Regions from separate parts of the Schumannella luteola genome, predicted to be linked through region 2. Evidence: predicted binding sites of a transcription regulator. Region 2 holds the regulator's gene; each other region holds the start of a gene.
The links. The regulator LexA, encoded in region 2, represses DNA repair genes until DNA is damaged. The targets are predictions, from matches to a motif close to TCGAACANNTGTTCGA.
Positions count from the first base shown of each region.

Region 1: a site for LexA is predicted at 1,033-1,048, ahead of ruvC (crossover junction endodeoxyribonuclease RuvC). Genes of this name have one in related genera too.
Region 3: a site for LexA is predicted at 737-752, ahead of BJ979_RS06285 (Rv2578c family radical SAM protein). Genes of this name have one in related genera too.

Region 1 covers NZ_JACBZY010000001.1:3,007,843-3,010,102, forward strand. Annotated here, with positions in the region: gene ruvA (Holliday junction branch migration protein RuvA) at 1-383, opposite strand, end outside; gene ruvC (crossover junction endodeoxyribonuclease RuvC) at 380-1,009, opposite strand; gene BJ979_RS13685 (YebC/PmpR family DNA-binding transcriptional regulator) at 1,156-1,923, opposite strand; gene BJ979_RS13690 (hypothetical protein) at 2,008-2,260, shown strand, end outside.
Region 2 covers NZ_JACBZY010000001.1:3,191,046-3,193,305, forward strand. Annotated here, with positions in the region: gene BJ979_RS14540 (LysM peptidoglycan-binding domain-containing protein) at 60-404, opposite strand; gene lexA (transcriptional repressor LexA) at 709-1,386, shown strand; gene BJ979_RS14550 (ABC transporter ATP-binding protein) at 1,589-2,260, shown strand, end outside.
Region 3 covers NZ_JACBZY010000001.1:1,416,325-1,418,584, forward strand. Annotated here, with positions in the region: gene BJ979_RS06275 (ABC-F family ATP-binding cassette domain-containing protein) at 1-75, shown strand, start outside; gene BJ979_RS06280 (helix-turn-helix transcriptional regulator) at 110-610, opposite strand; gene BJ979_RS06285 (Rv2578c family radical SAM protein) at 762-1,916, shown strand; gene BJ979_RS06290 (response regulator transcription factor) at 2,064-2,260, shown strand, end outside.

The DNA of each region.
Region 1 (2,260 bases), 180 kb from region 2:
GCGAGGCTGACCGTGATGAGCTTGGCCGTCTTCGGCCCGATGCCCGAGACCTTGCGGAACGCGGCGTCGTCCTCGGCGCCGATCGCGCGGGCGATCTCGTCGGGGCTGAGCGCGGCGAGCACGCCGAGCGCCGACTTCGGGCCGACGCCGGTGACGCCGCGCAGCAGGTCGAAGACCGTGAGCTCCTCGCGCGTGGCGAAGCCGAACAGGCTGAGGTCGTCGTCACGCACGATCAGCGCCGTGTGCAGCAGCGCCTCCTGGCCGAGGCGCAGGCTCAGCGCGTGCTGGGGCGTGACCTGGACGGCCATGCCGACACCGCCGACCTCGACGACGACGAGGGTTCCGGCGGCGCTGAGCACGGGTCCGCGCACGGAGGCGATCATCGGGTGGCCTTTCGGGTCGGGGCGGCGAATCGGGGTTCGGTGCGCGCGGTGCGCTTCTCGGCATCGCGCCAGGCGCGCTGGGCCGGGGTGAGCCCGTCGGACGAGCCGGATGCGGAGCCGAGGGCGGATGCGGAGCCGGCGGCCGGCATCCCGGCCTGCCCGCTCCACGCGTGGCAGAGCGCGAGCGCCAGTGCGTCGGCGGCATCCGCGGGTTTGGGGATCTCGTCGAGGCGCAGCACCCGCGCGACCATCGTGCCGACCTGGGCCTTCTCGGCGGCGCCGTAGCCGGTGACGGCGGCCTTCACCTCGCTCGGCGTGTGCAGGCCGACGCGCAGCTCGCGCTCGGCGGCGAGGGCGAGCACGACGCCGCTGGCCTGCGCGACGCCCATCACGGTGCTGAGGTTGTGCTGCGCGAAGACCCGCTCGAGCGCGACCGCATCCGGCCGGTGCTCGTCGAGCGCGGCCCGGACTCCGAGCATGATCGCATGGATGCGCTGCTCGAGCCGGGTGTCGGGGCTCGTGCGGATGACGCCGACGTGCACGAGGGTCGCGCGACGGTCGGGCGCGACGTCGACGATGCCGACGCCGCAGCGGGTCAGACCGGGGTCGATTCCGAGCACGCGCATGACGGCGACGCTACGGCATCCGGTCGTACAGATGTTCGAGACTCACCGCGCGGCGCGCACGCGACGATGCCCGCCACGAACCCCGGAGACGACGCGAGGGGCGCTGCCGGCCGGCAGCGCCCCTCGCGTGTGACCCGCGTCGGTCGTCAGTCGTCCGAGTCGGCGTCGAGCTCGGCCTGCACGTCGGCGTTCACCTGGATGTTGGTGTACACGTTCTGCACGTCGTCGCTGTCCTCGAGCGCGTCGATCAGGCGGAAGACCTTGCGCGCCGTGTCGGCGTCGGCCTCGACCTGCAGGTTCGGCACGAACTCGGCGTCGGCCGAGTCGTAGTCGATGCCCGCGCCCTGCAGCGCTGTGCGCGCGGCGACGAGGTCGGAGGGGTCGGTCAGGATCTCGAAGCCGCCGCCCTGGTCGACGACCTCCTCGGCCCCGGCCTCGAGCACGGCCTCGAGGATCGCATCCTCGGTCACGCCGTCGGTCTTCGTGACCGAGATGACGCCCTTGCGGCTGAAGTTGTAGGCGACGCTGCCCGGGTCGGCGAGAGTGCCGCCGTTGCGCGAGAACGCGGTGCGCACCTCGGCGGCGGCGCGGTTCTTGTTGTCGGTGAGGCACTCGACGTAGAACGCGACGCCGTTGGCTCCGTAGCCCTCGTACATGATCGTCGTGTAGTCGATCGTCTCGCCGGTGAGACCCGCACCGCGCTTGATGGCGCGGTCGATGTTGTCATTGGGAACCGAGGTCTTCTTGGCCTTCTGCACGGCGTCGACGAGCGTCGGATTGCCGGAGAGGTCGGCGCCGCCGATCTTGGCGGCCACCTCGATGTTCTTGATGAGCTTGGCGAACGACTTCGCGCGGCGCTGGTCGATGACCGCCTTCTTGTGCTTGGTCGTCGCCCACTTGGAATGCCCGCTCACGGTGCTCCTTCGTCGATGGTCTGAACCCCGTCATCCTAGCGACCGTGCGGTGGTGCGGCCGTCGGGGCGACCTAGGCTGGCCGGGTGAGCGCCTCTCGAGTCCGTCGTCCGCACGCGGCTCCCGGCATCCGTCGCGCGGTCGCCGCCGTCGTGATCGCCGGCATCGCCGCTGTGCTGTCGGGCTGCTCGAGCGATCCCGCCGCGGTCGCCTTCGGTCGTGCGCAGCCGGTGCACGTCGCCGACGCGCGCACGAAGACCGACGCGACGGTCACCGTGACGGTGACGGGAGTGGATGCCGCTCCCGCCGGCGCCCTCGACGGCGTCGACCTCGACGACG
Region 2 (2,260 bases):
AGGGGGATGCGGCGACCGCGAGCGCCGGGCGAACCCGGCGGACGTGGAAGTGCGAACGATCAGCGGCTGTACTGCGTGGGGATCGCGAGCTGCTGGTTCGGCGTGATGCTGGCCGAGCCGAGCTGGTTGAGCTTGATGATCTCGGAGACGACGTCGCGCGGGTCGCTCTGCGGGGCGACGCGCTCGGCGATGCTCCAGAGGGTGTCGCCCGCCTGCACGCGGACGTGCTCGAAGGTCGTCGACGAGCTGGACGAGGTCGCGACCGCGTCGCCGCTGCCGACGACGAAGGCTCCGACGCCCAGGACGAGCGGGATCGCGATGAGGACCGAGAGCACGACCTGACCGCGGCGCGTGATGCGCAGGCGCGGGGCCGCAGCCGTCGGGGCGAGGGAGATGGTGCTCATGGTGACCTCCTGAGTCTGGACAGCTTCGCGGCCGACGCTCGGCCGGGAGAGCCGGCTGCGAAGCTGTGTTCCGAACATATCTTCTATCGAACGTATGTTCAAGTGGATCGTCGGTTTCGGTCTGATAACAGGCGCGGATGCGACGACACGCTCGAACAGATGTTTGAGCAGACCTTTCGAACCGGATACAGTTCCGAATGTCTGGGAACAGCTTCCCGACGACCACCGACATCCGCCGGTACACGTCGTCGAGGGCCCTCAGAAGTCGGGTTTTCAGAACGTGACCAGCCAGAGAGGACCGCCCATGAGCGACGCCACCGACCGAGGCGCCACCGGCGGCACCCGCCGGCGCAAGAGCCTGAGCGAGAAGCAGCTGGCGATCCTCGAGTTCATCTCCCAGCAGGTCGCCACGCGCGGCTACCCGCCGAGCATGCGCGAGATCGGCGACGCCGTCGGGCTCGCCTCGCTCTCGAGCGTGACCCACCAGCTCAACCAGCTCGAGCTGAGCGGCTACCTGCGCCGTGACCCCAACCGCCCGCGCGCGCTCGAGGTGCTCATCGACCTGCCGTCGACGTCGTCGGCCGTCGAGTCCGCTCCCTCCGTCGGCGACGCCGCGATGGTGCCGCTCGTCGGCCGCATCGCCGCCGGCATCCCGATCACGGCCGACCAGCAGGTCGACGAGGTCTTCCCGCTCCCCCGCCAGCTCGTCGGCAAGGGCGAGCTCTTCATGCTCAAGGTCGTCGGCGAGTCGATGATCGACGCGGCCATCTGCGACGGCGACTGGGTCGTCGTGCGCACGCAGAACACTGCCGAGAACGGCGAGATCGTCGCGGCGATGCTCGACGGCGAGGCGACCGTCAAGGTGTTCCGCCAGCGCGACGGCCACACCTGGCTGCTGCCGCGCAACTCCGCCTTCGAGCCGATCCTCGGCGACCAGGCCGAGGTGCTCGGCAAGGTCGTCGCCGTGCTGCGCGCGGTCTGAGCCCGCGAGCGAGGTACGGCGTCAGCACCGACGCGGTCACGCACCGCCACCGTCTCGAGGCGGAGACGCGCCTCCCCCGCTGGTACCACGGTGCCAGCCGGATCGCGCACGAACCCGCCCCACGGCGGATGACCGCGACTCATCTCTCTTCCTAGCGTTGATGACGCAGGGCACACGGCCCCGCTCACGACGAAGGGCAGACATGATCCAGGCTCGCGCGCTCACCAAGCGCTACGGGGCGAAGGTCGCGGTCGACGGCATCGACTTCACCGTGCGTCCCGGTCAGGTGACCGGCTTCCTCGGCCCCAACGGCGCCGGCAAGTCGACCACCATGCGCATGATCGTCGGACTCGACCGTCCGACCTCCGGCGGCGTCACCGTCAACGGACGGCCCTACGCCGAGCACCGCGCTCCCCTGCGCGAGGTCGGCGTGCTGCTCGACGCGAAGGCCGTGCACACCGGCCGCAGCGCGTTCAAGCACCTGCAGTCGCTCGCGGCGACCCACGGCATCCCCACCGCCCGCGTGCACGAGGTCATCGCCCTCACCGGCCTCGACAGCGTCGCCCGCAAGCGCGTCGGCGGCTTCTCGCTCGGCATGGGCCAGCGCCTCGGCATCGCCGCCGCGCTGCTCGGCGACCCGGCGACGCTGATCCTCGACGAGCCGGTCAACGGGCTCGACCCGGAGGGCGTCACCTGGGTGCGCCAGCTCGTGCGCGGCCTGGCCGCCGAAGGACGCACGGTGCTGCTCTCCTCGCATCTGATGAGCGAGATGGCGCAGACCGCCGACCACATCATCGTGCTCGGGCGCGGGCAGGTGCTGGCGGATGCGCCGGTCGCCGAGATCATCGCCGGCGCCGGCGGAGCGACCGTGCGC
Region 3 (2,260 bases), 1.8 Mb from region 2:
TGGCTGCGGCGGCGCTGGCACGGCGCCGAGCTGGCGCTGACCGGGGGCGAAGTGCGCGGGGCGGCGGCGGCCTGACCGGCGCCATCTGATCCCGTGGCCGCCGCGGGCCTCAGCGCGATCGATCCGCGCGGGGCTCGCGGCTGCTGCGGGAGAGCGGATAGCGCTCGTCGAGACGCGGCTCGATCACCGCATCCATGAGCCAGCGGCCGAGCAGTGCGCCGCCCGCCCAGTAGGCGCCGAGGGCGAGGTAGAGCATGCCGAGATGCGTGATGGCCACGACGACCGTGATGCCCATCGCCAGCACGACGCCGATGCCGACGTAGAGGCTGCGCCACGAGCGGGTGGCGCGGTCGCGCTGCTGCTGCTCGCGCTCGGTGCGGGCGTCGAGCCCGTCGACGGCCTCACCGAACTCGGGCTTCTCGACCGTCTCGAAGAGGTCTCTGACCGGCACCTCGAAGGCGCGCGCGACGAGGGTGAGGGTCTCGAGGCTGGCGTCGTCGCCGCGTTCGAGCCGCTGGATGGTGCGCACGGTCACGCCGCTGTGCTCGGCCAGGCGCTCCTGGGTCCAGCCGCGTTCGCGGCGGAGGGTGCTGATGCGGGTCTCGTTCATGCCCATCACGCTAAGAATGCCCGGCTTCTGGCTCCACGTCAGCAGCACGACGATCACCCGACAGCTTCACGACAGCGACCCGACAGGCTCTCGGCGCCCCGGGAAACGCGGTGCATTGACACCATATCGAACGTATGTTCGAATGTCGAGCATGAGATGGAGCGGGCAGCAGCTGGATGCCGAGCAGCAGGGCGCGCTGCCCGGGCTGGCGCGCCTGCACGACCTCGTCCGCTCGGTCAGCACTCCCGAATTCGCCGGAATCACCTTCCACGAGGTGATGGCCAAGAGCGCGCTCAACCACGTGCCGACGGCGGCCGCACTGCCCTTCGGCTGGACGATCAACCCCTATCGCGGGTGCAGTCACGCCTGCGTCTTCTGCTTCGCCCGGCGCACCCACGAATACCTCGACCTGGATGCCGGGCGCGACTTCGACGAGCAGATCATCGTCAAGGTCAACGTCGCCGAGGTGCTCGAGCGCGAGCTGGCCCGCCCGAGCTGGGGCCATCATCCGGTCGCGCTCGGCACCAACACCGATCCGTATCAGCGGGCCGAGGGGCGCTACCGGCTCATGCCCGGCGTCATCGCGGCGCTCGCCGCGTCGGGAACCCCGCTGAGCATCCTCACCAAGGGCACCCTGCTGCGGCGCGACCTGCCGCTGCTGCAGGCGGCCGCCGAGCGCGTGCCCGTCGACCTGGCGATGTCGATCGCCGTCTTCGACCCCGAGCTGCAGAAGTCGATCGAGCCGGGCGCCCCGAGCACCGAGGCGCGGCTGGCCACGATCGCGGCGGCGCGGGATGCCGGCTTCAGCCCGAGCGTCTTCCTCATGCCGGTGCTGCCCTGGCTCACCGACAGCCGCGACCATCTCGACCGCGCACTGGGCCGCATCGCCGAGGCCGGGGCGAGCTCGGTGGCCTACTCGGCGCTGCATCTGCGCCCGGGCGCGCGCGAGTGGTACTTCTCCTGGCTCGCGCGCGAGCATCCCGACCTGGTCGGCCGCTACACCGATCTCTACCGCGATTCGAACTACGCGCCGAAGGACTACCGGCGCTGGCTCGCCGCCAAGATGCAGCCGCTGCTGCGCAAACACGGTCTCGGCCGCGCGCAGGAGGAGCCGTCGACCGGAGCGATCCGCTCGAGCGGGCTGCGCTCGCGCCCGACCGGGCCGCAGCCGAAGGTCGGCTTCGACGGCACGACGCACGGCGATCCCTCCTCGTCGGGTGGCGCCGTCGCCGATGGCGCCGAACGGATGCTCGCGGCCGAGCTGAGCCCGGCCGCCGCCGAGGCGCTGCAGCCGAAGCTGTTCTGAAGGCAGGGGAACCCGATGGGAGGCCGCGGAGGGCGAGATCCGTGAGCAGTGCGAGACGACCGGCGAGCCCGGAGCCGCGGGGCCCGGGCCCGACCTGCGCGACGCCCGTTGCCGGGCGCGACGCGCCACACCCTCTAATCTGGAGGAATGAGCATCCCGGGCGTCTCCGCTGCCCCCGGCGGCGACCCGCTCGGTGTGCGCACGCCGCGCCGCTCGCCGGTGCGTCTGGCCCTGCTCGACGACCACGAGGTGCTGCTCGACTCGCTCAGCAGCTGGATCGCCGGCAACGCCCCCGACTTCGACGTCGTGCTCGCCGCGACCAGCTGGCTGCAGCTCGTGCACAG